Regions from separate parts of the Devosia sp. LjRoot16 genome, predicted to be linked through region 1. Evidence: predicted binding sites of a transcription regulator. Region 1 holds the regulator's gene; each other region holds the start of a gene.
The links. The regulator PhoB, encoded in region 1, activates phosphate uptake and scavenging genes when phosphate is short. The targets are predictions, from matches to a motif close to TGTCATNNANCTGTCAT.
Positions count from the first base shown of each region.

Region 1 (9,705 bases):
AAGTGGCCGAGGGCCTCAACAAGCTCGCCGAAGATACCGACACCAAGCTCAGGGTGCAGGCGCCGGATGAACCGGTCACCGTCAGCGGCGATCGCGACGAGCTCTACGAGGTGTTCGAGAACCTCATCGACAACGCCATCAAGTACGGTGCCGACGGGGATACCATCGACATTACGCTGTCGCCCGATGCCGGTCGTCGCGATTTCGATGCCATCGTCTCGGTAGTCGATCACGGCGTTGGGGTCGCCGCCGAGCACGTGCCGCGCCTCACCGAACGCTTCTATCGCGTCGATGCCGATACCAGCCGCAAGAAGAAGGGCACCGGCCTCGGCCTCGCCATCGTCAAGCACATCGTTACCCGCCATCACGGCGTACTGACCATCAAGAGCCAGCCGGGGCAGGGCACTCGCGTCGACGTGCTGCTCAGAAAATGACAGTTGCCCGGCTTTCCACAGGCCGCAATCTCGGTTCCAGGGAATAGCGCTTATAGATCAACGATCTAGGCTGTCACAGAAATGCAATCCCAGTGTCATAAAACCTTGTGACAACGCCCCTAGGTTCCGCCTTGCAGACAGGGCGGCCGGAGGAACCGGGACCGTCGACTGGCCTGAAAGGGCCGATCCTTCCGAAAGGGAACATCATCATGAAGATTGCAGTTTTCGCGAGCGCCGCGGTTATCGCGCTTGCCGCTGGCCTTGGTGCCGCCGCGGCGCGCGACCAGGTCCAGGTCGCCGGTTCGTCCACCGTTCTCCCCTATGCCAAGATCGTCGCCGAGTCGTTCGGCGAGGCCTTCCCGGACTTCAAGACCCCGGTCGTCGAGTCCGGTGGTTCGGGCGCTGGCATCAAGCAGTTCTGTGAAGGCGTCGGCGAAGACAAGATCGACATCGCGAACTCCTCGCGTCCGATGAAGGCCGAAGAGCTCGAGACCTGCAAGACCAACGGCGTCGCCGACGTCGAGGAAGTCAAGATCGGCTATGACGGCATCGTCTTCGCCACCGACATCGCCGGCCCGGATTTCGCCATCCAGCCCGCCGACATCTACAAGGCTCTCGCCGCCCAGGTCGTGGTTGACGGCAAGCTCGTCGACAACCCCTACACCAAGTGGTCGGAAGTGAACGCGGCGTTCCCAGAGTGGGATATCGCTGCCTACATCCCGGGCGAGAAGCACGGCACCCGCGAAGTGTTCGAGACCAAGCTCCTCGACGCCGGCTGCGACAAGGACGCCCTGAAGGCCGCTGGCGTGGCTGACGATGCCGTTGCCAAGGCCTGCATCGCCATCCGCAAGGACGGCAAGGCCGTCGACATCGATGGCGACTACACCGAGACCCTGGCGCGCATCGACAGCAACAAGACCGGCGTCGGCGTCTTCGGCCTCGCCTTCTACGAGAACAATGCCGACAAGCTGAAGGTTGCGACCGTCGGTGGCGTCGTCCCCTCGACCGAGACCATCTCGTCGGGTGAATACCCGGTCAGCCGTCCGCTGTTCTTCTACGTCAAGAAGGCGCACATCGGCGTCATCCCGGGCCTCAAGGAATATGTCGACTTCTTCATCTCTGACGACATGATCGGGCCGGACTCGCCGCTCGCTCAGTATGGCCTCGTGGCGGCTCCCGATGCGGAGCGCGAAGAGATCCGCGCCAAGTTCGAAGCCGGTACGGCTCTCTGATACGACGTCTCGGCGCGGGCTCCATGGGCCCGCGCCGTCTCCCCGCATAGCGGGTCTACCCGCCCGTAGTGGCGGTCTAACCGGGGCAAGTGAGGCGTCATGTCAGCAGGCTGGGTAGTTGCAATCGTTCTGGCCATTGGTGCCTTGGCCTATTTCTTCGCCGCCCAGCGCGCCCGCGTGCAGCGCGACGGCACCGACCGGTCCAAGGAAGTCGCGCACTCGCTGCCGACCTATCACGGCTGGCTCGCCTTCATCTTCGCCACCGTCCCGGCGCTGCTGGTCTTTCTCGTTGTCAGCTCCATCTCGGCCGGCCTGCTCGATAGCCGCATCCGCTCAGAGGTCACGGCCCACATCGCCGACCCGGCAGCCGCCAGCCTTTCCATCGGCATTGTCCGCAATGCGTCGAACGCACTGACCCAGCTTGATCTGTCGGGCGCCAATGTTCCGACCTCCTATGCGGCGCTCCGCGACATGGCGACGTCCGCGGGCATCAGCCTTGCCGAGAGCGGCGAGGACTACATGGTGCCGCTCGCCGCCGGCGTGAATGCCGATGCCGGCGTCCACAAGCTGATCGGCCAGGGCCTGACACTGCTGCTGGCGCTCGCCGGCGCTGCCTTCGCCTATTCCCGCATCCGGCTGCGCCTCAGGGCCCGCAACCAGGTCGAACGGGTGGTGCTGTGGTCGCTGCTGGCTGCCTCGACGGTCGCCGTCCTCACCACTGTCGGCATTATCCTGTCGATGCTGGGCGAGACCATCCACTTCTTCTCCGACGTCAACCCGCTGACCTTCTTCTTCGGCACCGTCTGGGATCCGCGTTTCGCCGCAGCCGGCTCCAGCGGCAGCGAGGGCCAGTTCGGCCTGATCCCGCTGCTCATGGGTACGCTCTACATCGCCCTGGTCTCGATGCTGTTCGCCGTGCCGGTCGGTCTGATGGCCGCCGTCTATATGGGCGAATACGCCTCGAACCGGGTGCGCTCGACGGTCAAGCCGCTGCTCGAACTGCTCGCGGGCATCCCCACCATCGTCTACGGCATCTTCGCCGTGGTGACGCTCGGGCCGTTCTTCCGCGATCTTTCGGCCGCGCTCGCCGGTGGCTTCTCCTTCATCCAGGCGCAGTCGGTGTTCACCGCCGGCATCGTCATGGGCGTGATGCTGATCCCGGTGGTCTCCTCGCTCTCCGATGACGTGATCACCGCCGTGCCCCGCGCCATGCGTGACGGCTCGCTGGCGCTTGGCGCCACCCGGTCGGAGACCATCCGCAAGGTGATCCTGCCGGCCGCGCTCCCCGGCATCGTCGGCGCGCTGCTGCTCACCGCCTCGCGCGCCATCGGCGAAACCATGATCGTGGTGCTCGCCGCGGGTGTCGCCGCCCGCATCAACTTCAACCCGTTCGAGGCGATGACCACCATCACGGTCAAGATCGTCAACCAGCTCACCGGCGACCTCGAGTTCAACTCGCCGCAGACCCTGGTTGCCTTCGCCCTCGGCCTCACCCTCTTCACGCTGACGCTCGGCATGAACGTCTACGCGCTCTACATCGTGCGCAAGTATCGGGAGCAGTATGAATGACCGACGCAGCCTTGCCCCACGCCACTGTGGCCACCGCGGCTTCGGCCCGTCGTGATTTCGGCCTGAGGCGCCGCCACGCCGCCGAGTTCCGTTTCCGCCTCTATGGCATCGTGGCCATCATCATCGGCCTCGGCTTCCTTGCCATCCTGCTGGTTTCGATCTTTTCGAAAGGTTACACCGCCTTCGTCCAGACCGCGATCACCGTGCCGGTCGAGTTCTCTGCCTCGATCATCGACAAGGACAACGAGCGCGCCACCAACCCGCGCGTCCTCGTCTCCGCCAACTACCCGATCATCGCCCGCAACGCCGTGGCCAAGGCGCTCGGCGTCTCGACCGACGACAAGGCGGCAATGCGCGACATCGCCAAGTTCGTCTCCGATGGTTCGCGCTCGACGCTGCGCGAGATCGTCGTCGCCGACCCCTCGGTGATCGGCACCACCCGCAACGTCACCCTGCTCGCCGCCGCCGATATCGACAGCGCCAACAAGGGCCAGATCGATCTCACGGTGCCCCAGGATAAGCGCAAGGTCTCCGACCAGCAGGTCGCCTGGCTCGATCAGCTGAAACAGGAAGGCGCCATCTCGACGCCGTTCAACTGGGGCCTGCTCACTTTCGGCGCCTCCAGCCGCCCCGAGACCGCCGGGCTCGGCGTGGCGCTCGTCGGCTCGCTCTACATGATGGCAATCGTGCTGCTCTGCGCGCTCCCCATCGGCGTTGCCGCCTCGATCTATCTCGAGGAGTTCGCCAAGAAGAACCGCTTCACCGACTTCATCGAGGTGAACATCAACAACCTCGCGGCGGTGCCCTCGATCGTCTTCGGCCTGCTCGGGCTGGCGGTGTTCATCAACTTCTTCGGTATGCCGCGTTCGGCGCCGATCGTCGGCGGCCTGGTCCTCACGCTGATGACCCTGCCCACCATCATCATCGCCACCCGCGCCGCGCTGCGCTCGGTGCCGCCCTCGATCCGTTCGGCTGCGCTGGGCATCGGTGCCTCGAAGATGCAGATGGTGTTCGATCACGTGCTGCCGCTCGCCACCCCGGGCATCCTTACTGGCACCATTATCGGCCTCGCCCGTGCCCTGGGTGAAACCGCGCCGCTGCTGCTCATCGGCATGGTGGCCTTCGTCGCCGACCGCCCGACGACGCCGCTCGATCCGGCGACCGCTTTGCCCGTGCAGATCTACATGTGGGCCAACGAGGCCGAGCGCGCCTTCGTCGAGCGCACCTCGGGCGCCATCATCGTGCTGCTGCTGTTCCTCGCCCTGATGAACCTCGCCGCCATTCTCCTCCGCCGCCGCTTCGAGCGCCGCTGGTAACCCCTGACCTGGATGACCGACATGTCCCTCGAATCTGCTGCGACCCTTGCCGCTCCCGTCTCGCGTCCTAACGCCCTGCCGAAGATGACCGGCGAGAATGTCGGGGTGTTCTATGGAGCCAAACAGGCGCTGTTCGACGTCAACCTGAAGATCGAACAGTTCAACGTCACCTCGCTGATCGGCCCTTCGGGCTGCGGCAAGTCGACATTTCTCCGTTCGCTCAACCGCATGAACGACACCATCGACGGCTGCCGCGTCACCGGCAAGATCAACCTCGACGAGGACGATATCTACGACCCGTCGATCGACGTGGTGGAACTGCGTGCCCGCGTCGGCATGGTGTTCCAGAAGCCCAATCCGTTCCCCAAGTCGATCTACGAGAACGTCGCCTACGGCCCCAAGATCCACGGCATTGCCCGCAACAAGGCCGACCTCGATGAGATCGTGCACTCCTCGCTGCGCCGCGCTGGCCTGTGGAACGAAGTGAAGGACCGCCTGCAGGAGCCGGGCACCGGCCTTTCCGGTGGTCAGCAGCAGCGCCTCTGCATCGCTCGCGCCATCGCCACCAAGCCCGAAGTGCTGCTGATGGACGAGCCCTGCTCGGCGCTCGATCCGATCGCCACCGCCGTCATCGAGGAACTGATCGACGAACTGCGTGAGAACTTCACCATCGTCATCGTCACCCACTCCATGCAGCAGGCCGCCCGCGTCAGCCAGAAGACCGCGTTCTTCCACCTCGGTAAGCTCATCGAGGAAGGCAAGACCGAGGACATCTTCACCAATCCCAAGAACAAGCAGACGCAGGACTACATTACCGGCCGTATCGGCTGACCCGAGAGGAACTCGAGAATGGCATCGCTCAACGAGCACATCGTTTCCTCTTACGAGGACGAACTCACCAACCTCAACAAGGCAATTTCCGAGATGGGTGGCATGGTCGAACAGGCCATCACCGAGTCGGCTGTCGCCTTGCTCAAGCTCGATCACAAGCAGGCCCAGGACGTGCGCCTGTTCGACAAGAAGATCGACGAGATGCAGCAGCGCATCAATGACGCGGCGGTGTCGATCATTGCGCGCCGCCAGCCGATGGCGGCGGACCTGCGCATGGTGGTGACCTCGATCCAGGTCGCCAATGACCTCGAGCGCACCGGTGATATGGCCAAGCAGTTGGCCAAGCGCGCCATGCAGATCGAGTCCCTCGGTCTCGCGCCAAAATTCTACAATGGCGTCAAGCACATGAAGGAACTGGTGGCGCGGCAGCTGAAGAGTGCCATCGATGCCTACCTCAACCGCGACTCTGCTGCGGCCGTCGAGGTCTGCAGCCGCGATGACGAAGTCGACGCGATGTACAACTCGCTGTTCCGCGAACTCCTCACCTATATGATGGAAGATCCGCGCAACATCACGCAGTGCACGCACCTGCTGTTCTGCACCAAGAGCCTCGAGCGCGTCGGCGACCATGCGACCAACATCGCCGAAGCTGCCTATTACCTCGAAACCGGTCGCCACCTCGGCGCCGAGGAACAGCAGCGCCAGCCGCGCTAAGTCCCTTCGCCGTCTCATTGCGACGGCGAAGGTCTAAGCCTTTGATTTACAGAGCTTTCAGGTCCGTAGCTTTCCTGAAAGCGCTCTAGGGGTGATCCGATGTCAGCCACCATCCTGATCGTCGAAGACGAAGCCGATCTGGCCGTCCTGCTGCGCTACAACCTCGAAGCCGAAGGCTTCCGGGTCGCCACTGCCGCCTCGGGCGACGAGGCGGTGGAGCGCATCCGTGACGGCGTTCCGGATCTGATCCTGCTCGACTGGATGTTGCCGGGCCTTTCCGGCATCGAACTCTGCCGCCGCTGGCGCTCACGCGAGGAAACCGCGCGCACCCCGATCATCATGATCACCGCCCGCGGCGAGGAAGAAGAACGCGTCCGCGGCCTTGCCACCGGCGCCGACGATTATGTGGTGAAGCCGTTCTCGATCCCCGAGCTGCTGGCCCGCATCAACGCGCTGCTCCGCCGTTCGAGCCCGCAGCTCGTCACCGCGGTGCTGAAGGCCGGCGACCTCGAGCTCGATCGCACCAGCCACCGCGTCCGGCGCGGCGGCCGCGAGGTGCATCTCGGCCCCACCGAATACCGCCTGCTCGAATACCTGATGCGCCACCCCGGCCGCGTCTACTCCCGCGAGCAGCTGCTCGATGGCGTATGGGGCAACGACGTCTATGTCGACGAGCGCACCGTCGACGTGCATGTCGGGCGCCTGCGCAAGGCGATCAACCGCCACCGCGACGCCGACCCGATCCGCACCGTCCGCGGCGCCGGCTATGCGTTTGACGAGCGGTTTGCGGCGGTCAGCTGAACGCCACATCAAGGGTGGGGGTGCCCCACGCTCTGATGTGGAGCCCCCTAAATCACCCGCTCCGCGCAGATCCGATAACTGTCCGCCCACGGCCGCAGCCGCTCGAACGTCGCGCTGGCCGCCAGCACATCGGCATCGGCATAACGCCGGCCGATGATCTGCATGCCGACCGGCAGCCCATCCACCAGTCCGGCCGGGATCGACGCAGCCGGATGCCCGGTGAAGTTGAGCGGGTAGGTGAGGCACCAGCCGATCCCCTGGTCGACCGCCTCGCCGTTCACCTCGCGCGGCCCGTGCGTATTGCCACCAACCTCGTTCTTCACCGGCAGCGCGGCAACCGTCGGGGTGATCACCAGGTCATAGGTGGCGAACGCGGCCTGGAACGCGTCGTAAATCTCCGACCGCATGGCCTGGTCGCGTCGGAGGTCGGCTGCCGTCATCGTCTGCCCGTAGCTTTCGATCCAGTGCAGGTACTCCGGCGGGAAGTCGCCGCGGTGGTCCGCCAGAAGGTCGAGCCCGCCCGCCTTTACCGCCTCCAGTGTCCCCATGTTCAATGGCATCATCAGCCGCAGCCAGAGCTCGCTCAGTTCGCGCTGCGAATAGCGGATGCCGAGCTTGATCTCTTCGACGTGCGCGCCGGCTTCGCTGAACGCCGCGACGGCCCGCTGTACCGTTTCCGCCACCCGCGGATCGACCGGGAACACATCGAGGTTGGGGCTGTAGCCGATCCGGAAACCCTTGATCGATTGCTTCAGCGCACCGAGATAGTCGACCGTCTCGCTAAGGCTCAGCGGGTCGCGCGGATCGTACCCGCCGAGCACACTCATCGCCAGCGCCGCATCTTCCACCGTGCGGGTGATCGGCCCCTCGAACACATAGGGCAGGTCGCCGGCAAAGGCGTTGGGTCGCATCACCACCGGCACGCGCCCGAAAGCCGGCTTGTAACCATAGACTCCGCACCAGGCTGCCGGGATGCGGATCGAGCCGCCGGCATCGGTGCCCTCGGCGATCGACACCAAGCCGTCGGCGACGATCGCCGCGCTGCCGCCCGATGAACCGCCCGGGTTGCGTGTGGTATCGAACGGGTTATTGGTCGCCCCGAACAGGTAGTTGTCGGTCACCCCGCGCAACCCCATCACCGGGGCATTGGTCTTGCCCACGAGGATTGCGCCGCCCTTTTCGATCCGCTCGGCGAACGGGCAGTGGAACTGCGCGATATTGTCCTTGAGCGCCCGCACCCCGCCGAAGGTCGTCGGCCAGCCGGGCTTGAAATCGAACAGGTCCTTGATCGCTGCGGGTACCCCGTGCAGCGGCGGCAACGTCGCACCGCTCATCACCGCCGCCTCGGCTGTTTTCGCCTCGCGCCGCGCATCGTCGAAGCCGAGATAGATCAGCGCATTGAGGCTCGGGTTGCGCGCCTCGATCCGGCTGATGGTCGCCTCCATGAGCTCGACCGGCGACACTTCGCGCTGGCGAATCCGCCGCGCCAGTTCGGTGGCGCTCAGATAGGAAAAGTCGCTTGTCGGCATGTTTGCCCCCCGCTTGTTGTTGAGGGGGATACTCGACAGGAAGCGCGCCCCGCACAATGCACCGTTCGACGGGGCAGCGGGCGCCTACCATACCAATTCCCGCTTGCCTTAACCCGCTGCTTTTGTTCAGGTCTCCCGCCGGTCAGCGGCGAGGGAAGCGGACTATGAAGACAGCATTGGTCGTATGGGGCGGGCTCGAGCTGCACGAGCCCGAAAAAGGCGCGCATATCGTGCGCGAAATCCTCGAGGGCGAGGGTTTTGAGGTCGATGTCACCGGCGACTACACGGCGCTCGGTGGCGAAAGTGTCGGCTCCTACGACCTGATCGTGCCGCAGATCACCGGCGGCGAGCTCGACCGCGAGAACTCCATCCGCTTCTGCGCCGCCGTCGAAGCCGGGACCGGCCTTGCTGCTTTCCACCACGGCCTCGCCACCAGCTTCCAGGGCAATGCACGGATCCGCTTTCTCGGCGGCTGCACCTTCGCCACCCACCCGGGCGATATCATCAGCTACCAGGTCGACCCCAAGGTGACGGACGACCCGATCATGGCGGGCATCAAGAGCTTCGAGCACACCTCGGAGCAGTACTACATGCATGTCGACCCCACCGTTGAGGTGCTCGCCACCACCACTTTCTCGGGCGAGCACGCCTTCTGGAAGAAGGGCGCCGAGATGCCGGTAGTCTACAAGTCCGCTTATGGCCGCGGTCGCGTCTTTTACACGGCGCTCGGCCACAAGCCGGCCGAGCTAGACAAGCCCGAGATCAAGACCATCCTGCACCGGGGGCTGCTATGGGCGGCCCGCTGATCCCCTCCCGTCCGGTCGGCGCGACCGGCCTCGAGATCAGCCGCATCGGCTTCGGCGGCGCGCCGCTCGGCGACCTCCGGCGGGCACCGACCGATGCCGGGGCCCGCGAAGTGCTTGAGGCCGCCTGGGATGCCGGTATCCGCTATTTCGACACCGCCCCGTTCTACGGCGCCGGCCTGTCGGAGCGTCGGATTGGCGATTTCCTGCGCGATAAGCCGCGGGATAGCTATGTGCTTTCGACCAAGGTCGGCCGGTTGCTGGTCCCCGACCGCGCCTTTTCGATGGAGCGTCACGGCGATCCACGCGCCCTGCCGTTCCGGCCGAAGTTCGATTTCACCTATGACGGGGTGATGCGGAGCTACGACAACTCGCTGCAGCGGCTGGGGCTCGAGAGCATCGACATCCTGTTCCTCCACGATATCGGCGCCTTCAGCCAGCGCGAGCGCCATGCCGAGACCATGAAGCAGGCACTC
Region 1 covers NZ_CAXUPH020000001.1:127,988-137,692, reverse strand. Annotated here, with positions in the region: gene ACSQ23_RS00665 (ATP-binding protein) at 1-434, shown strand, start outside; gene ACSQ23_RS00660 (PstS family phosphate ABC transporter substrate-binding protein) at 644-1,666, shown strand; gene pstC (phosphate ABC transporter permease subunit PstC) at 1,766-3,235, shown strand; gene pstA (phosphate ABC transporter permease PstA) at 3,232-4,551, shown strand; gene pstB (phosphate ABC transporter ATP-binding protein PstB) at 4,573-5,382, shown strand; gene phoU (phosphate signaling complex protein PhoU) at 5,401-6,096, shown strand; gene phoB (phosphate regulon transcriptional regulator PhoB) at 6,196-6,897, shown strand; gene ACSQ23_RS00630 (amidase) at 6,945-8,426, opposite strand; gene ACSQ23_RS00625 (ThuA domain-containing protein) at 8,591-9,232, shown strand; gene ACSQ23_RS00620 (aldo/keto reductase) at 9,217-9,705, shown strand, end outside.

Region 2 (9,705 bases), 2.0 Mb from region 1:
GCCACCCATCGCCTCGATCAGCGCCTTGGTGCCGAGATAGGCCGATTGATAGACGTCGGTTGCCATGCAGAACGCCGTATCGGTCGGGTCCTGCGCGCAGCCGCCCAGCGCCACCGCCGGAATGTCATTGGCCTTGAGTTCCGCGACGGTCGAGTTGACGCCCACCGCATCGCCGGGGAAATAGCCGAAGCCGGCATAGCCCTGCGCCGCGAGGCTCTCGAACAGCTCGGTCTGCAGCTCCAGCTTCCATTCGGCCGGCACTTTGTATTCGACCGAGGCGATGCCGAAATCCTTCTGCGCATCTGCCGCCGCCTGCTCCCAGGGCGCGAAATACGGGTGCGGACCACCCGGCACCAGGGCAATCTTGTTGTCCGACGCCATGGCGGCGAGCGGCGACAGCGCCACGCCCAAGGCCAGACCCACGGCGAGCGCGCCGCGCATACGGGTAACCTGCATGATCTTCTCCCTTTGTCGGTGGATGCCTCCCGATCCTCCCCGGGCAGCATACACGCTGGCCAAGGCGTAACACTAACGCATATCGCATGCAATATTCTTTTTATTGACTTTCGTCGCACCTCTGCTGTTATGGCGCCCGTCTTCGACGTGAGGGAGGGGGTGCGTGGACCATTCTGACGGCGGGCGCCCCAACCGGTCGCGCCTGCGACCCGAGCTGCGCGAGATGCTCGAAGCAGCCGAGCACGCCGGCACGCTCAGCAACGACCAACTCGGCGTTGTGAGGGCCCGCGCCGCCTCCGAGCTCAGCCTCGCCGGCCACTGGGATTTGAAGGACGATCTCGCCCCGCCGCTCAGCTTCACCCTCGGCGATCCCGCCATCCGCTGCCGGCTCTATCGCGGTGGCGATGCCCCCGGAACCATGCTCTTTCTGCATGGCGGGGGCTGGGTCGTCGGCAGCCTCGACACCCATGACGGCGCCGCCCGCGCCCTCGCCAGGGCCGCTGGCTGCAGCCTCCTCTCGGTCGAATACCGCAAGGCGCCGGAGCAGCCGTTTCCGGCCGGACTCGACGATGCCGAGACGGCGCTCCGCTGGGTGATCGCCGAGGGTGCCGGGCTCGGCCTCAGCAGCGAACGCATCATCCTCGCCGGCGACAGCGCTGGCGCCAATATCGCTGCCGCTTTGGCACTACGCGCCCGCGACCGAGGCATCACGCTGGGCGGCCAGATGCTGATCTATCCGGCGACCGATCTGGCCCATGAGAGCGCCAGCGTCGCCGAATTTGCGCATGGCTTCTTTCTCTCCCGCGCCACGCTGCGCTGGTACATCGCCAACTACCTCTCGGGCGCCGACCCCACCCATCCGGAAGCGTCCCCGCTGCTCGCCCCCGACCTCAGCGGCCTCTGCCCCACCCTGCTCGTCGCCGCCGACCACGACCCGCTGCGCGACGAAGGCCGCGCCTACGCCGCCCGCCTCACCGCAGCCGGCAACGCCGTGACGTTCCAGGAATGGCCCGGCACCACCCACGGCTTCATGATCATGGCCGGCATCACCCCAGCCGCGCGGGAGCTGATCGGTGTGATGGGGGCTTGGGCGAGGCAGGTGTGGGGGTGACCTATCCAGTGCTCTCTGCCCTCGCCCCACCCACCGGCCGTCATCCCGACGAAAGTCGGGACCTACTGCTCGAACAGTTGGATCGGCACGAAACCGACCGGTCCATCACGGCAAGGTTGGCCAGATTGCGCGCGCGGACAGGCCGGAGCACTGGGTCCCGGCGTTCGCCGGGATGACGGCCGGTGGATTAGGGGCCAATCGCAATGCTCGCCGCCGCATACGACTTTAGTATTATACTTTTCTTAGACTTTGGTCTAATAAACGCCAATCCTGCCTTGACGCTGGCGGCACCCCCGCCGAAGGTGCCGCCGACAAGCGGGGTTTCCCCGCGACAGGGACGAGGAACCTTCATGGCACCAGTAACCATCAACAAGGCCGGCAAGCACTATGGCGGCTTCGAAGCGCTGAAGGGCGTGTCGGTCGACATTTCCGATGGCGAGTTCGTCGTGCTCGTCGGCCCGTCGGGCTGCGGCAAGTCCACGCTGCTGCGCATGATCGCCGGCCTCGAGGAAATCACCTCGGGTGAGATCGGCATCGGCAACCGCGTGGTCAACGACCTGCCGCCCAAGGAACGCGACATCGCCATGGTGTTCCAGAACTATGCGCTCTACCCGCACATGACGGTGGCGCAGAACATGGGCTTCTCGCTGAAGCTCAAGGGCGTGCCGAAGACCGAGATCAAGGCCAAGGTCGATCGCGCCGCGCAGATTCTCGGCCTCGAGAAACTGCTCGACCGCCAGCCGCGCCAGCTCTCCGGCGGTCAGCGCCAGCGCGTCGCCATGGGCCGCGCCATCGTGCGCGATCCGCAGGTCTTCCTGTTCGACGAGCCGCTGTCCAACCTCGACGCCAAGCTCCGCGTGCAGATGCGTTCCGAAATCAAGGAGCTGCACCAGCGCCTGAAGACCACCACCATCTACGTGACCCACGACCAGGTCGAAGCCATGACCATGGCCGACAAGATCGTGGTGATGCGCGATGGCATCATCGAGCAGATGGGCACCCCGCTCGATCTCTACGATCGTCCGCTCAACACCTTCGTTGCCGGCTTTATCGGCTCGCCCTCGATGAACTTCATCAACGGCGCGGCTGCCGATGGCGGCTTCAAGACCACCGACGGCATCCTGCTGCCGGCCGTCAATGTTCCGGCCAGCGCCGCCGTCTACGGCATCCGTCCTGAGCACCTGCACATCGATCCGAACGGTATCGAGATCGAAGTCGTGGTGCTGGAGCCGACCGGTTCCGAGACCCAGGTCATCGGCCGCCTCGGCACCCAGTCGATCAACGGCATCTTCCGCGAGCGCATCACCGCGCAGCCGGGTTCCAAGATCAAGGTGGCGCCGGACCTGAGCGTCGTCCACCTGTTCGACAAGGACGGCAAGCGCGTCAACTAAGCGCTGCCGCTGAATAAAATGACGAAGGCCGCCGTGGGAAACCACGGCGGCCTTTTTGTTTGTCCAGAGGGTGAGGCCCCACCCCACCCAGCTACGCTAGGCCGCTGACGCGGCCAGCTGCGCTACCCTCCCCATCAAGGGGAGGGAGACCCGACTGAAAGCTTCGGCTCTATCGTCTCCCTCCCCCTTGTGGGGAGGGTAGCGCAGCTAGGCGAAGCCGTAGCGAAGCTGGGTGGGGGTGGGCCCCACGCAGCAAGCCGACCTAGTGCCCCCGCTGCCCGATCAGCCGCGAGCGCAATGCGTTCGACAGGTTGTCGAACACAAACACCACCATCAGGATCAGCAGCACCATATAAGCCACTTTGTCCCAGTCGGAATTGGTGCCCATCGCCTCGAGCAGTTTCAGCCCGATACCGCCCGCACCCACGGCGCCGATCACCGTGGCCGAGCGGGTGTTGCTCTCCCAGAAATACAGCGACTGCGAGATGAACACCGGCAGCACCTGCGGCACCACGCCGAAGCGGTTGACCACGGTCGGCGATGCCCCCACCGACTTGACGCCCTCGCGCTGCCGATCGTCGACATTCTCCAGCGCCTCGGCATAGACCTTGCCCAGCGCCCCGGCGTCGGTGAAGAAGATCGCTGCGATCCCCGGGATCGGCCCGGGGCCGAAGCCGCGGGTGAAGAACAGCGCCCAGATCAGCATGTCGATCGAGCGCAGGAAGTCGAAACCCCGCTTCATCACCCAGTTCACCGGCCGCGACCGCGTGATGTTGCGCGCCGCGATGAAGGCCAGCGGAAAAGCGAACAGCGTTGCGAGGAGCGTACCGACAAACGCCATCACCAGTGTCTGCAGGAGCTTCGACAGAATGTCGCCGTGCTGCCAGACGCCATTGCCGAGGAAATCCTTCACCGCCGTATCGAAGTTCGAGCGCGCCGGATCGATCCGCTCGGTGCTGAACATCAGCTGAATCACCTCGAGCGGGTTACGCCCCCAATAGGCCGAGTGCGTATCGAACCAGAAATTGGCCCAGCCGAGGAAGCGGCGCTGCACATAGACCTGGTTGGTGCGCACCTCCGCCTGCCCGGCAAAGCCGTAGTCGACGATCACCTTGCTGCCGTCCTGCTGCACCGCGCGCGGCGCATCGGCCGGGGCCGTGACGCTGTCGGTGCCGATGGCAATCTCATGCGGTACGCTGCCGACATAGGCGACCACCAGGTTCGGCGTCACCTCCAGCCGGTCGCCCGCGCCGCCGAAGATCACCGTCATCGAGCCATCCTCGTGCGGCGTCAGCCAGTCTATTCGGGCATCCCTAGGATACTGCCCGCGGCTCGACCAGGTGGCGGTGACCTTGCCGTCGGCAACCTTCAGCCGCGGCTGCGCCCGCCACGAATACCAGTCCTGCAGGTAGAGCGCTGCGCGGTCCCATTTGCCGTTCTCGAAGGCCGGACCGACATTGAAGAAGGCGTAGCAGAAGCCGAGATAGAGCACCGTGACGACGAGCCCGATCAGCAGCGCCCAGCGCTGCCACCACGGCTTGTGCAGCACGGCGGCATGGGTAGCTTTCAGCCGGGCGCGGTCGCCCGCGTCCATTGTGAGCCCGTTCGACATCACGCTGCTCCCCGTCCGAATTCGAAGGCCTGGTTGCCGACCAGCCGGCGCCGCAGCCAGCCCGAGAACTGATCAACGGCGATGATGGTGACCAGCAGCAGGATGATGATGGCGTAGGTCTTGGCGGCATGGTTGTTGCCGATCGACAGGCGGAACGCCTCGCCGATGCCGCCGCCGCCCACCGCGCCGATAATGGTCGAGGCGCGCACGTTGATCTCGGTGCGCAGCAATGTATAGGAGACGAAATTCGGCAGCACCTGCGGCAGCATGCCGAAACGCACCCGCTCGAGCCAGGTGGCGCCGACCGCCCGCAGCCCCTCATCGGGCTTCATGTCGGCATTCTCGACCACTTCGAAGAACAGCTTTCCGAGCGCCCCTATGGTATGGAGCGACACCGCGAAGATCGCCGCGATCGGCCCGATCGAGAGGATGGCGGTGAGCAGGCCCGCAATGACGATCTCGGGGAAGGCGCGGAGAATTTCCATGATCCGCCGCACCACGAAGCGCACAGCGCCGGCGCCGACGAGGTTGGTGGCGGCAAAAAAGCAGAGGCAAAACGCCAGGCCACCGCCGATGATGGTCGAGACGATCGCGATGTTCACCGTGACCATCAGCTCGTAGATGAAATGCGGCACATACAGCGTGTCGGTGAAATACATCCGCTGCGAGGTGAAATCATACTTCATCGAGCCGTCGGCATAGGGCGAAGGCTGGTCGAACATCGCCCGGAAAATTTCCAGCGGATCGTTCGGTACGAAGCTGCGGAGAAAATCTAACAGGTAGGGCAGCCGCTCGAAGAACTTGCCCGAGTTCGCCGCGTTGGCGAAGTTGAGCGACAGGGCCAGCACGATGGCAAACACCACCAGTGCGATGATGGAATAGACGCGCCGGGTGCGGATCTGCTGGCGATAGTGACCGTAGACTGTCCGGGTCGCGTCGCTGATGCCGCCGGCTGGATCGTGCGCGATATGCGCCATGCCCTGCTCCTGATGTCGAAACGGCGGCACCTCTGGGGTACCGCCGTTTCCATTCATTGGGTGTTGGATCAGTCGCCGATCACGGACTTACGGGCGGCTACGATGGTGTCGTAGAAGGCCGGCTCGACTTCGACATAGGCGGTGTTTTCGCCGCCGGTGAAGCCCTGGAAGCAGGCGAGGTCCTTGGCCGGCAGCTCGAGGAAGAACGCCTGGATCTTGGCCTTGAGATCTTCCGGCAGCTTGTTGGAGACCATCAGCGGGCCGTTCGGGATCTGCGGCGAACGCCACAGCTCGACGATATCGTCGGTGTCGAGGATGCCCTTCTCGACCATGGTGTGGAGGTTACCGGTGGTGTAGCCCTCGGCCCATTCGCCGACGCCCGAACCGAAGGTGGTGCCGGCATCCCAGGTGCCGTCGAGCACGCCGAGAACCAGGTTCTCATGGCCGCCGCCGAAGCCGGTCTCGCCGAAGAACTCGGCCACCGGACCGCCGATATCGGCCGGCAGCGAGACGTTCGGCACGAGGTAGCCCGAGGTCGAATCCGGGTCGGCGAAGCCGAGCTTCTTGCCCTTGAGGTCGGCGAGCTTGGTGTAGCCCTTGTCCTTGCGGGCAACCAGCAGTGAGTAGTAGCCGGTCGAGCCGTCGGCGCCGGCAGTGGTCAGGATCGGATCGACTGCGGCCGGGTCCTGCAGCACGATGGCGGCATAGGACGAAGCGCCCATCGAGGCGATGTCGATGGTGCCGCCGAGCAGGCCCTGGATCACCCCGTTATAGTCGGGCGACGGGAAGATCTGCACTTCCGGCACGCCGGTCGCGACCTTCAGGCCCTCGGCGACGCATTCGGTCTTGCGGATCTGGTCGGCTTCGTTCTCGGAACCATCGAGACCGATGCGGAGGACCGAGACATCCTGCGCGAACGCAGTGCTGGTCATGGTGAGGGCGATGCTCGCCATCAGGACGTTACGGATCGCGGACATGGAAGTCTCCTTTGGTGACGCGATTGGCTTTCCGCCACCTGTCGCGCCGCGCAAGCAGGCGGCTGACCGGCAGGAGCGGAAACTCTGAAATCTCAGTTAGGCAGGCCGGCCGAAGCGAGCGGGGCCTCGAGGGCGCCCGCCGGCAACTCGGCGTGCTTCTTCTTTTTCCTCTTGGGGACGATGGCCTCGAGGCTGGTCGAGGTCATTTCCTCCGAGAAGGCTTCTTCGAGGCCATCGGCGCCATAGAGCTCACGCGCCACCTCGGTGGTCAGTTGCTCGGGCGTGCCATCGAACACCACGCGGCCGGCCGACATGCCGATGATCCGCTCGCAATAGGCGCGGGCGGTATCGAGGGTGTGGAGGTTGGTGATCACCGTGATCCCCTGCTCTTCATTGATCGCCTGCAGCGAGTCCATGACGATCTTGGCGTTGCGCGGATCGAGCGAGGCGATCGGCTCGTCGGCGAGGATCACCTTGGGCTCCTGCATCAGGGCGCGGGCAATGGCGACGCGCTGCTGCTGGCCACCCGACAACGTCTGCGCCCACTGGCTGGCGGTCTGGGCGATATCGAGCCGCTCCAGCGCCCTGAGCGCCAGCAGTTGCTCTTCCTCGGAGAAGATCTGGAGGAGGCTCATGATGGTGTTGCGGCGGTTGAGCCGGCCGAGCATCACGTTGGTGATGACGTCGAGGCGCGGCACCAGGTTGAACTGCTGGAAAATCATGGCGCAGTCGCGCTGCCAGTCACGCAACGACTGCCCGCGCAGCGACGAAACTTCGAGGCCGCCGAACTCGACGCTGCCTTCGCTGACATCGATCAGCCGGTTGATCATCCTGAGCAGGGTGGATTTGCCGGCGCCGGAACGACCGATGACGCCGACCATCTGACCGGCGGGGATTTCGAGGTTGACGTTGTCGACCGCCACCTTGGCGCCGAAGCGACGTGTAACCTTGGAAATCTTCAGCATGCGCACAAACCCCGTCCAATCGACGGGGCCAACTCGTAAGGCGGCTACACGAAGCGTGCGTGAAGGTTGGGTGACGTCTTGATGACAGTGGAAAAGCGCCTGTCGCAGGGGGCTAACCCCCTCTCTGATCACGCCTTTCCATCACCGGGTCATTGCCGCGAAAGCGGGAACCTCGGTTTGTGGAGCGTCCTGTCGCGCACCAGAACAGAGATTCCCGCTTTCGCGGCAATGACCGGTGTGTGGGGTACGAGCAGTTTACTCGTACTTTTCGAGGAAGGCTTCGATCTCCAGCGCACGGAAATCCGGCAGCGCCTGATGCAGCTTGTCGTGGCTCCAGTCCCACCAGCCCAGTGCCAGAAGGCGATCGGCGATCGGGCCGGGGAAGCGCTGGCGGATCGGCTTGGCCGGCACGCCGACGGCAATGGCGAAGTTGGCGACGTCCTTGGTCACCACCGCGTTCGAGCCAATGATTGCCCCATGCCCGACCTTGACGCCCGGCATGATCACCGCGCCGTGGCCGATCCAGGTGTCATGGCCGATCTCGATGCCGTTCTCGGCCCGCCACTCGAAGAACGCCGCGTCATCGGCTTCGCCCTCAAAGTACCAGCTCGAGCGGTAGGTGAAGTGATGCAGCGAGGCGCGCTGCATCGGGTGCTTGCTGGCATAGATGCGCACATTGGCCGCGATGTTGGCGAACTTGCCGATCTCGGCATAGGCGATCTGCGTGCCCTCGACGCAGTAGGAGTAGTCCCCCAGGCTCGAGCGGTTGACGTGGCAGTGTGCGCCGACCTCGGTGTACTTGCCGAGGACGGACTCCTTGACCCGGGCGGTCGGATCGATGACAGGCGCCTCCGAGAGCTTCATGCGGCTTTCCTTGCGGCGAACAGGGTGACGTCGACGATGCGGTCGGCAACCTGAGCACGGACCTCTTCGTCATGGAAAATGCCGAGCAGCGCCACACCGGCTCGCTTCTTTTCGGCAATCATCTCCACCACCACGGCGCGGTTGGTGGCATCGAGCGAGGCCGTCGGCTCGTCCAGCAGCAGCACGGGATGCGGGGTGATGAAGCCACGGGCGATGTTCACCCGCTGCTGTTCGCCACCCGAGAAGGTCGCCGGCGGCAACGACCACAGCCGCTCGGGCAGGTTGAGCCGCGCCAGCAGTTCGCGCGCCCTCGCCGTGGCCTCATCCCGGGAGACGCCACGGCTCACCAGTGGTTCCGCCACCACATCGACCGTGGTCACCCGCGGCACGGTGCGGAGGAACTGGCTGACATAGCCGATGGTGTCGCGGCGCAGGTCGAGCACGGTACGCGGGCTCGCCGTGGCGAGATCGACAGGCTGGCCGTGATGGAGCAGCGCGATCGACCCGGCATCGACGCCGTAATTGCCATAGACCATCTTGAGCAGGCTCGATTTACCCGCCCCCGAGGGCCCGCCAAGCACCACGCACTCGCCGGCATTGACGGTGAACCCGACACCGGAGACCACCGGCAGCACGATGCCGTCGCGCAGGTGCATGGTGAAGGACTTTGCGACGTCTGAGACTGAAAGCAGGGCGGTCATTTGTTAGACTCCGGTGCGTGGGGCCACCCCCACCCTTGATCCCTCCCCACAAGGGGGAGGGAGACGACTGCACTATCAACGCCCCCGATGAAGCGGCCCCTGCGCCTCCCTCCCCCTTGTGGGGAGGGAATGAGGGTGGGGGTGGCCGCGCGCTCCGGCGTCACGGTCACACCTGCAAAATCGACGACACGAGCAGCTGCGTATACGGCTCGCGCGGGTCGTCCAGCACCCGGTCGGTGAGGCCCTGCTCGATCACGTGGCCGTCCTTCATCACCATCATGCGGTGCGACAACAGCCGCGCCACCGCCAGGTCATGCGTGACGATGATGGCCGAGAGCCCCAGATCGGCGACGAGGCCGCGGATCAGGTCGAGCAGGCGCGCCTGCACCGAGACGTCGAGCCCGCCGGTCGGCTCGTCCATGAAGACCAGACGCGGATGGGTAACGAGGTTGCGGGCGATCTGCAGCCGCTGCCGCATGCCGCCGGAAAAGGCGCGCGGTTCGTCATCGACCCGGTCCTCGGCGATCTCGACGCGACCGAGCCATTCGATGGCCGTCGAGCGGATCCGGCCATAGTGCCGGTCCCCAACCGCCATCATCCGCTCGCCGACATTGGCGCCAGCCGACACGGTCATCCGCAGCCCATCCGCCG
Region 2 covers NZ_CAXUPH020000001.1:2,110,759-2,120,463, reverse strand. Annotated here, with positions in the region: gene ACSQ23_RS10095 (sugar ABC transporter substrate-binding protein) at 1-456, opposite strand, end outside; gene ACSQ23_RS10090 (alpha/beta hydrolase) at 620-1,567, shown strand; gene ACSQ23_RS10085 (ABC transporter ATP-binding protein) at 1,918-2,958, shown strand; gene phnE (phosphonate ABC transporter, permease protein PhnE) at 3,221-4,570, opposite strand; gene phnE (phosphonate ABC transporter, permease protein PhnE) at 4,570-5,547, opposite strand; gene phnD (phosphonate ABC transporter substrate-binding protein) at 5,616-6,524, opposite strand; gene phnC (phosphonate ABC transporter ATP-binding protein) at 6,617-7,489, opposite strand; gene ACSQ23_RS10060 (acetyltransferase) at 7,745-8,353, opposite strand; gene phnL (phosphonate C-P lyase system protein PhnL) at 8,350-9,054, opposite strand; gene phnK (phosphonate C-P lyase system protein PhnK) at 9,221-9,705, opposite strand, start outside.
Region 2: phnC (phosphonate ABC transporter ATP-binding protein) is a predicted target of PhoB. The motif match lies at 7,560-7,576, and genes of this name have one in related genera.

Region 3 (9,705 bases), on a different contig from region 1:
CTGCCGATCATTGCCTACCTGATCTGGAAGGGTGAGCTCGGCGTCGGCCTTACGACGAAGCACCCGCTGAGCCATTTGCTGCGTGGCCTTGTCGGCACCGGCGGCATGATGACCGGGTTCTTCGCGCTCACCCAGTTGCCGCTCGCCGAAGCGATCACCATCAGCTACGCCACGCCGCTGCTGATCGTGGTGTTCAGCGCCGTATTCTACCATGAACAGGTGCGGCTCTACCGCTGGAGTGCCGTGCTCGTCGGCCTCGTTGGTGTCATCATCATCATCTGGCCGCGCCTCACGGTGTTTTCGGGCGGCATCGACGATATGAGCGGGGCGACACTGGGCGCCGCTTCGGCGCTGGTCGCGGCGGGTTTCGCCGCAACGGCGATGGTGCTGGTCCGCAAGCTCGTCGAAACCGAGCGCTCGGCCACCATCGTGCTCTACTTCTCGCTGACCTCGTCGGTGTTCGGCCTCGCCACCCTGCCATTCGGCTGGGTGATGCCGACAACCGAGCAGTTCGCCCTGTTGATCGGCGCAGGCATTTTCGGTGGGATCGGGCAGATCCTGCTCACCGAATCCTATCGCCACGCCGACATGTCGGTGGTCGCCCCGTTCGAATATGCCTCGCTGATCCTCTCGGTTTTGATCGGCTACGTGATCTTCCACGATGTCCCGAGCATCGAGATGCTGGTGGGAGGCGCGATCGTCGTCAGCTCGGGTCTGTTCATCATCTACCGCGAGCACAAGCTGGGCCTCGAGCGGAAGCGGGCGAGCGAAGTCAGCCCGCCGCAATAAGGAGCCGGAAATGGACATCGTCGCGCTCGATCGCTTCATCGTGCTGGCCAAGCGCCAGACTTATGTCGGCGACGGCGTGAAGGCCGCGGCAAGCCGCACTGGTGCGCACGACCTCACCTTTGCCGCTGGCGACTGGTCCTATCGTGACAGCTATTTCGGCGGCACCGACTTCCTCGGACAGGAAGCCGTGTGGTTACGCGATGAGCCGGTGTGGGCGATGAACTATTATGGCTACATCCTGCGGCCGGAGCTGATCGACGCCAGCCGCGCCGGTGCGACGATCAAGGCGGCGCTCTCGGCAATGTACGCCGAAGGCCGCTTCCTCGGTGGTTTCGAGTGGAGCGGTCCGCACGGCATCTATCGCGACACTTCGACCGGCGACGCAGCGCATTTTCACGGACGAGAGGCGATCGAGGTCGGCGGCGTCGAGGCCTACGCACTCGACTATTTCGGCGGACTGGTGAAGCCCTAGCGGCCGCCAACGGCAACACCATATCATCGGCAGACAGGAGAGCGCCGATGTACCATGCAATCGTTCGACGGGTTGTCGCCGGGCTGTTCGACGCCGTCAATCGTGGCGATGCGCAGCCCGTTCTCGATGGCTTCGCGCCGCGCTTCGAGCACATCTTCCTCGGCGCGAGCGCACTCGGCGGACGCCGCACGACGCTCGGCCAGACCAGCAGCTGGTACGCGCGGCTCTATCGGCTGTTGCCCGACATCCACTTCGATATCGATCGCATCACTGTCAGCTGCACGCCATGGAATACCCTCGCGGTGGTCGAGTGGCGGGAGCGCAACTCCGGCACCGACGGCGTGGTGACCACCAATCAGGGGATCCATGCCGTCCACATCCGTTGGGGCAAGATGACTCGCCTGATCATCTGCCCGGATACGACGCTGCTCGTCGCCACGCTCGACCGGCTCGCCCGTGCGGGCGTCGAAGGGGCCCATGCGCCGATGATCGAAGGCTAGGCTCTCGCGCTTGGGCTATGCCGGCCAGTGGTGGGCTCCACCTAGCCCGACTCACCGGTGTCATCCCAGCGAAAGCTGGGACCCAACCAGCAGCTGGCGCGGGCCGCGAAATGGGTCCCAGCTTTCGCTGGGATGACATCGTGGGTGGGGTGGTCGCAGTGGGTCAGCTCGAACAGCGCCTGCCGACCAGCCACGTCTGTGAAGCGCTCCAGCTACAAGCGGTTCAGATCTGCACTGCGAAGTCCGATAGCCGCCACTGGCCGCTGCTGAGCGTCAGGGTGATGACCAGGCTCGCCTCGCCGCTCGCGAACACGGCCGGACACTTCCAGCGGCTCCAGCCGCTCCAGTTCTCGATCTGCATGCCCTCCATCACGCAGGCCCGAGTGGACTGCATCGCGCCGAGGACCTGCAGGTAGCGGGTGCTGTCGTACTGCCCCTTGGCATGGGCGGTGACGAACTCGGTGGTCGCCAGCGGGTCGAATGTCGCGCGGCCCCAGTCTGCCGATAGCGAAGCCACAACCTTGTCAGCCGCCGCGCGGGACTGGCCGACCTGCTGGTCCATGGAGGTGAAGAGGCTGACCGCCGCCCAGATGAGACCGACGATCACGACAGCGGCGACGACGATGATGATCGTCCTGAGGCCGCTCAAGGTCTTGGTTTTCATTGGTCCAGCCCACGGCATCGCCTACGCCCCCTGCAGCGAAACTCACCATCTGCTTAGCCGCCTTCTGCTCCAACGGCTAGGCAAGGAAGCGGTCGCGCTCGTCGGGCGCCGGCAGGTGGCAGGTATCGCGCCGGCCGAAGAGCTTCATGCGGTGGCGGGCGATCCAGAAATAGAGGCCATCGCGAACGGAGCGGGGCAGGGCGCCGGCTGCCGCGCCCGTCGACCACGGCAGGCCAAGCCGACGCCCGATCTCGATCACCGCATCGGATGCGAACCGCGGCAGGCCGTCGGCCAAGACGATGAAGGTCTCGTAGTTTTGCGGGTCGAGGCCATAGTGCCGGTAGATCGAGGTGCCCAGCTCGCTCTGGGCGGCGATGAAGCGAAACGCCCTGTTGTGATCATGGCGGAGTACGAACTGCACGGCGCTGGAACAGAGCCCGCAATAACCATCGTAGATCATCACCGGATGATCGTCCGCGAACGCGACGACGCCTTTATCGTGCCGATAGCTGTAGGCCGCGTGCCCGGTGCTCACGGCTTCTGTACGAAGCTTTCGAGCACTTTCTTGCGGCCGGCCTTCTCGAACTCGATGGTCAGCTTGTTGCCTTCGATCTGCTCGATCCGGCCATAGCCGAACTTCAGATGGAAGACGCGCTCGCCGACATCGTATTTCGAGCCGCGGCCGTCATCGACCGAGCGGGCGACGAGGTCGCCATCGATGGTCACCGGGCCAGCTGATTTGCGGGACGAGGCCTGGGCGCGGGCGCGCTGCCAGCCCGGGGTCTCGTAAAGCGAATCGAACGGGTCGCGAGTATCGAAGCGCCCGCCCGCCGTGCGGCCGCCATAGCCGTAGCCGCCATAGGCCGAGCCGGTGTCCTTCACCTCGACCGCCGCCGCCGGCAGTTCGTCGAGGAAGCGCGACGGGATCGCCGATTGCCAGAGGCCATGCGTCAGCCGGTTCTGCGCCACGGAGACGCGCAGGCGCTTACGGGCCCGGGTCAGGCCGACATAGGCGAGCCGGCGCTCCTCCTCGAGCCCGGCGCGGCCGCTCTCGTCGAGGGTGCGCTGGCTGGGGAACAGGCCTTCCTCCCAGCCGGGGAGGAACACGGTTTCGAACTCCAGACCCTTGGCGGAGTGGAGCGTCATGATCGACACGGCGTCGTCGGCTTCGCCGGTATCGCGGTCCATCACCAGCGAGACGTGCTCGAGGAAGCCGCCGAGCGAGTCGAACTCCTCCATCGAGTTGACCAGTTCCTTCAGGTTTTCCAGCCGGCCCTCGGCCTCGGCGGATTTGTCGTTCTGCCACATCTCGGTGTAGCCCGACTCGTCGAGCACCTGGCGGGCGAGATCGGCATGCGAGGTGTGGCGGCGGACGATGCCGGGCGCCAGCTCTTCGGTCTCGACGGCGTCTTCCGGGGGCACGGCTTGCGCCCGCTGCGCCCAATCGTCGAACTGATCCATCAGCTGGCGCAGTGTGGTGCGCTGCTTGGGCTTCAGCTCCTCAGTCTCTACGAGCGTGCGCACCGCGGTGGTCAGCGAAGTGCCCTGGCGGCGCGCCGCGTCGTAGAGAATCTGCAGGGTGGAATCGCCCAGCCCGCGCTTCGGCGTATTGACGATGCGCTCGAAGGCGAGGTCGTCGTTGGGATTAGACACCAGCCGCAGATAGGCCAGCGCGTCGCGGATTTCCTTGCGCTCATAAAAGCGCGGGCCGCCGATGACGCGGTAGTTGAGGCCGAGCGTGATGAAGCGCTCTTCGAAGGCGCGCATCTGGTGCGAAGCCCGCACCAGGATGGCCATCGAGTTCAACGCGTCGCCCTGGCGCTGGAACTGCTCGATTTCTTCCCCGACCTGCCGGGCCTCCTCGTCGGAGTCCCATACCGAGGTGACCATCACCAGCTCGCCCGGCTCGCCGACATCGGTCTGCAGGGTCTTGCCCAGCCGGCTCTCATTGTTGGCGATGAGGTGCGAGGCGGCCTTCAGGATGTTGGAGGTCGAGCGGTAGTTGCGCTCGAGCCGGATTACCTTGGCGCCCGGAAAATCCTTCTCGAAGCGCAGGATGTTGTCGACCTCGGCGCCGCGCCAGCCATAGATCGACTGGTCGTCGTCACCGACGACGCAAAGGTTGGCCTCCGACGCCGGCTTGCCCTGCGCCAAGAGGCGCAGCCATAGGTACTGGGCGACGTTCGAATCCTGGTACTCGTCGACGAGGATGTACTTGAACTTCCGGTGGTAGTCGGCGAGCACATCCGGGTTCTCGCGGAACAGCTTGATGCAGAGCAGCAGCAGGTCACCGAAATCGGTGGCGTTCAGCGTCTTCAGTCGATCCTGGTACTGCTGGTAGAGTTCGGGGATCCGGCCGTTGGCGAAGGCCGAGCGGTCGGCCATCGATACGTCGCCGGGCAACTGGCCGCGGTTCTTCCAGTTGTCCATCATCCCGGCGAACTGGCGGGCCGGCCAGCGCTTTTCGTCGATGTTGGCGGCTTCCAGCAGCTGCTTGATCAGCCGGATCTGGTCGTCGGTATCGAGAATGGTGAAATCCGAGCGCAGCCCGACCAGTTCGGCGTGCCGGCGCAAGAGCCGCGCGCCGATCGAGTGGAAAGTGCCGAGCCACGGCATGCCTTCGACACCCGCGCCGACCAAGGCGCCGATGCGCTCCTTCATCTCGCGGGCGGCCTTGTTGGTGAAGGTTACCGACAGGATCTCGGACGGCCAGGCCTTTTTGGAATTGAGGATGTGGGCGATGCGGGTGGTCAGCACCCGGGTCTTGCCGGTGCCGGCGCCGGCGAGCACCAGCAGCGGGCCCTCGGTGGTCAGCACCGCGTCGCGCTGCTCCTCGTTGAGGCCCTTCAGGTAGTCGGGCGCCGCCGCTCCCCGGCCAAACTGGCTGGTGATCGAGCCCGCCTGCGGGCGGTCGAGGCGCTGCGGTTCTGCTGCCATCAGGGGAAACGACGAATCCTGTTTCGTTCTCATCGCTAGATATAGGCAGTACAGGGCCCGATGTATATGCGGCGGGGCCTGTCACAGATCTGTCACCCCATTGTCATGTCGCCGTTGCGCGGCGTGCCTAAGCCGAAGCCCTCGATTTTCAGGGGCGCCAGCAATGCAGTTCAAATCCATTCTCCTCGGCCTCACCGCCGGCCTTCTCGCCACCTCGGCCTATGCCGCGCCGGTATTCAACCGGATCGCCAGCTTCCCGGTCGAACTGAACAACCCCGAAGCCAAGGCGACCTCGTCCGAAATCATCACTGCCTCGGAAGACGGCCTGACGCTGGTCTATTCCGACAGCCCGGCCGGCGGCATCGGCTTCATCGACATCACCGACGCCAAGGCCCCGAAGGCCGCCGGCTTCCTGTCGCTCGAGGGCGAGCCGACCTCGGTCACCATCATCGGCAACAAGGTCTATGCCGCGGTCAACACGTCGGAGAGCAAGGTCAACCCGTCGGGCAAGCTGGTGGTCGTCGACCTCGCCAGCAAGGCGATCGAGGCGAGCGTCGATCTCGGCGGCCAGCCGGACTCGATCACCCACAACGCCGCCGGCACGCTGATCGCCATCGCGATCGAGAACGAGCGCGATGAAGAGATCAACGACGGCGCCATCCCGCAGCTGCCGTCGGGCTACCTCGTGCTCCTCTCGCTCACCGGTGGGGCGCTCGATCCGGAAAGCCTCGCCAAGGTCGAGCTGGCCGGCCTTGCCGGCATCGCGCCGGAAGATGCCGAGGCCGAGTTCGTCTCGATCAACGGTCTCGATGAAGTCGCGGTGACGCTGCAGGAAAACAACGAGATCGTCATCATCGACGGCAAGACCGGGGCGGTGAAGTCGCACTTCTCGGCCGGCGCCGTCAGCCTCGAAGGCATCGATACCAAGAAGGACGGCGCGCTCAAGTTCACCGGCAAGCTGGAAGACGTGGCCCGTGAGCCCGACGCGGTGAAGTGGCTCGACGACAACCGCCTGGTCGTTGCCAACGAAGGCGATTGGAACGGCGGCTCGCGCAGCTTCACCATCTTCAACAAGGATGGCAGCGTCGCCTATGAGAGCGGCCCGTCGATGGAACTCGAAGCGGTCCGCATCGGCCACTATCCCGACGCACGCAACAAGAAGGGCGTCGAGCCCGAGGGCCTCGAGGCCGCGACGTTCGGCGAGGACAAGCTGTTCTTCGTCGCCCAGGAACGTTCCTCGCTCGTGGCCGTCTACAAGGATACGGGCGCCGAGCCCGAGTATCTGCAGTCGCTGCCGTCCGGCATTTCCCCTGAGGGCCTCGTTGCCATCCCCTCGCGTAACCTCCTGGCTACGGCCAACGAGGTCGACCTGCGTGAAGATGGGCTCGCCGGTTCGCACGTCATGCTCTACGAGCGCACCGAAGGCGAAGCCGCCTATCCGCAGCTGATCTCCGACCTCGACGCGGACGGCCACCCGATCGGCTGGGCCGCCATCTCGGGCGCCGTGGGCGATGCCGAAAAGCCGGGGATCCTCTACGCCGTCAGCGACAGCGTGCTTTCGGCGCAGCCGGCGATCTACGAAATCGACGCCACTGCCAAGCCGGCCAGGATCGTCAAGAAGACCGTCATCACCCGTGGTGGCGACGCGGCACAGAAGCTGGATCTCGAGGGCATCACGCTCGATGGCGAAGGCGGCTTCTGGGTGGCCTCGGAAGGCCGCAGCGACCGCCTGACGCCGCATGCGCTCTATCGCGTCGATGCCGATGGCAAGATCACCGAGGAGGTGGCGTTCCCCGAGGCGCTGCTGCCCAATGAGATCCGCTACGGCGCCGAGGGCGTCACCAAGGTTGGAGACACCCTGTGGGTGGCGATCCAGCGCGAGTGGAAGGATGATCCGGCGGGGCAGGTGAAGCTCTTGGGCTACGACACCAAGGAGAAGACCTGGTCGGCGGTCCGCTATCCGCTCGAAGCCGCGGCTGAAGGCGCCTGGAACGGCCTCTCCGAAATCACCGCACACGGCGACTACGTCTACATCGTCGAGCGCGACAACCAGATCGCGCTCAAGGCGGCGCTGAAGAAGCTCTACCGCGTGCCGGTCTCGGCTCTCGTCGGCGCTGAAATCGGTGGCGAGTTGCCGGTGGTCACCAAGGAGGAAGTCCGCGACTTCATTCCCGACCTCGCGTCCAACAACGGCTATGTCGTCGACAAGGTCGAGAGCTTCGCCATCGGCGCCGACGGCACCGGCTATGTCATCACCGACAATGACGGGGTCGCCGACTCCTCGGGCGAGACCTTCTTCTGGTCGGTTGGCACCATCCAGTAACCAGACAGCCTCCTGCTTGCGGGGCTCAGGGGCCGGTCCGAAAGGGCCGGCCCCGCTTGGTTTTGGGGGGGAACGTACTCCTCACAGCTAACGCCAGTGCGCGGGGCACCTCCACCCTTGATCCCTCCCCACAAGGGGAGGGAGACGCAAGAGCTGAGACGGTGCAGCTATCGCCTCCCTCCCCCTTGTGGGGAGGGATCAAGGGTGGGGGTGGCCGTAGCTACGATGCCCGCCTTGCCGCCATCCTGAACGCCCGCTGTATCGTTCGTGACGTTTTTGCAACAGCAAGGTTGAATCCCGATTTCGCCGCTTAGCGGTCAACGTTTTGCTGAGGATCGCCGCCACAATGTGACCCTAAAAGAAGCAGAGGACAAATCTCGGACGGGCAGCGACGAATGCGGAAGCCATTTGCTTTCGTACCGAACCATTCGTGTGCTCCCCGCCCTTGTGCCTTGTCAGGCCGAACCGCATAAACGGCGCCTTCTGAGGGGCGCCGGAGAACACCGGCCGGACAAGCGGGACCAGGAAATGGCATCGAACTACGTCGATAAATCGCGTCTTCCCAGCAGGCATGTGACAGAGGGTCCGGAGCGCGCTCCGCACCGCTCCTATCTTTACGCCATGGGCTTGACCACCGAGCAGATTCACCAGCCGCTCGTCGGCGTGGCGACGGCCTGGAACGAGGCGGCGCCGTGCAATATTTCGCTTGGTCGCCAGGCGCAGGCCGTGAAGAAAGGCGTCGCCGCCAACCACGGCACGCCGCGTGAATTCACCACCATCACCGTCACCGACGGCATCGCCATGGGCCATGCCGGCATGAAGTCGTCGCTGGCCTCGCGCGATGTGATCGCCGACTCGGTCGAATTGACGATGCGCGGCCATTCCTATGACGCGCTGGTCGCCATGGCCGGCTGCGACAAGTCGTTGCCCGGCATGATGATGGCGATGATCCGGCTCAACGTGCCGTCGATCTTCATCTATGGCGGCTCGATCCTGCCGGGCCGCTTCCGCGGCCGCGACGTCGTGGTGCAGGACCTGTTCGAGGCGGTCGGCCTCCACTCGGTCGGCAAGATGGACGACGAAACCCTCGACGAGCTCGAGCGCGTCGCCTGTCCGTCGGCCGGCTCCTGCGGCGGCCAGTACACGGCCAACACCATGGCCATGGTGGCCGAAGCAATCGGGCTTGCATTGCCGTATAGTTGCGGCGCTCCGGCCCCGTACGAAATTCGTGATGCGCTCTGCGCCGTGGCTGGCGAGCAGGTGATGGAACTGCTCAAGGTGCAGCTCCGTCCGCGCGACATCGTCACCCGCAAGGCGTTCGAGAACGCCGCCATGACCGTCGCCGCCACTGGCGGTTCGACCAATGCCGCGCTGCATCTGCCGGCAATGGCGCACGAGGCAGGCATCGACTTCGACCTGTTCGATGTCGGCGAGATCTTCAAGAAGACCCCGTACATCGGCGACCTGAAGCCGGGCGGCAAATACGTCGCCAAGGACCTGTTTGAAGCCGGCGGTATCCCGCTGGTGATGAAGGCGCTGCTCGAAGGCGGGTACCTGCATGGCGACTGCATGACAGTCACCGGCAAGACCATTGCCGAGAACCTCGAGAAGGTGAAGTTCAACACCGAGCAGGACGTGATCCGTTCGACCTCGAACCCGATCTCGCCCACCGGCGGTGTGGTGTCGCTGCGCGGCAACCTCGCTCCGGATGGCGCCATTGTGAAGGTCGCGGGTTTGAAGAACCTGCGTTTCGTCGGCCCGGCGCGCGTCTTCGACACCGAAGAGAAGTGCTTCGAGGCGGTCGAGAAGCGGACCTACAAGGAAGGCGACGTGCTCGTCATCCGCTACGAAGGTCCGAAGGGCGGCCCCGGCATGCGTGAAATGCTGTCGACCACGGCAGCGCTCTACGGCCAGGGCATGGGCGACAAGGTTGCGCTCATCACCGATGGTCGCTTCTCCGGCGCCACCCGCGGCTTCTGCATCGGCCATGTCGGCCCGGAAGCAGCGATTGGCGGCCCCA
Region 3 covers NZ_CAXUPH020000003.1:424,738-434,442, reverse strand. Annotated here, with positions in the region: gene ACSQ23_RS16540 (DMT family transporter) at 1-789, shown strand, start outside; gene ACSQ23_RS16535 (DUF5680 domain-containing protein) at 800-1,261, shown strand; gene ACSQ23_RS16530 (nuclear transport factor 2 family protein) at 1,309-1,761, shown strand; gene ACSQ23_RS16525 (hypothetical protein) at 1,985-2,425, opposite strand; gene ACSQ23_RS16520 (thiol-disulfide oxidoreductase DCC family protein) at 2,502-2,960, opposite strand; gene ACSQ23_RS16515 (ATP-dependent helicase) at 2,957-5,362, opposite strand; gene ACSQ23_RS16510 (esterase-like activity of phytase family protein) at 5,526-7,685, shown strand; gene ilvD (dihydroxy-acid dehydratase) at 8,214-9,705, shown strand, end outside.
Region 3: ACSQ23_RS16510 (esterase-like activity of phytase family protein) is a predicted target of PhoB. The motif match lies at 5,453-5,469, and genes of this name have one in related genera.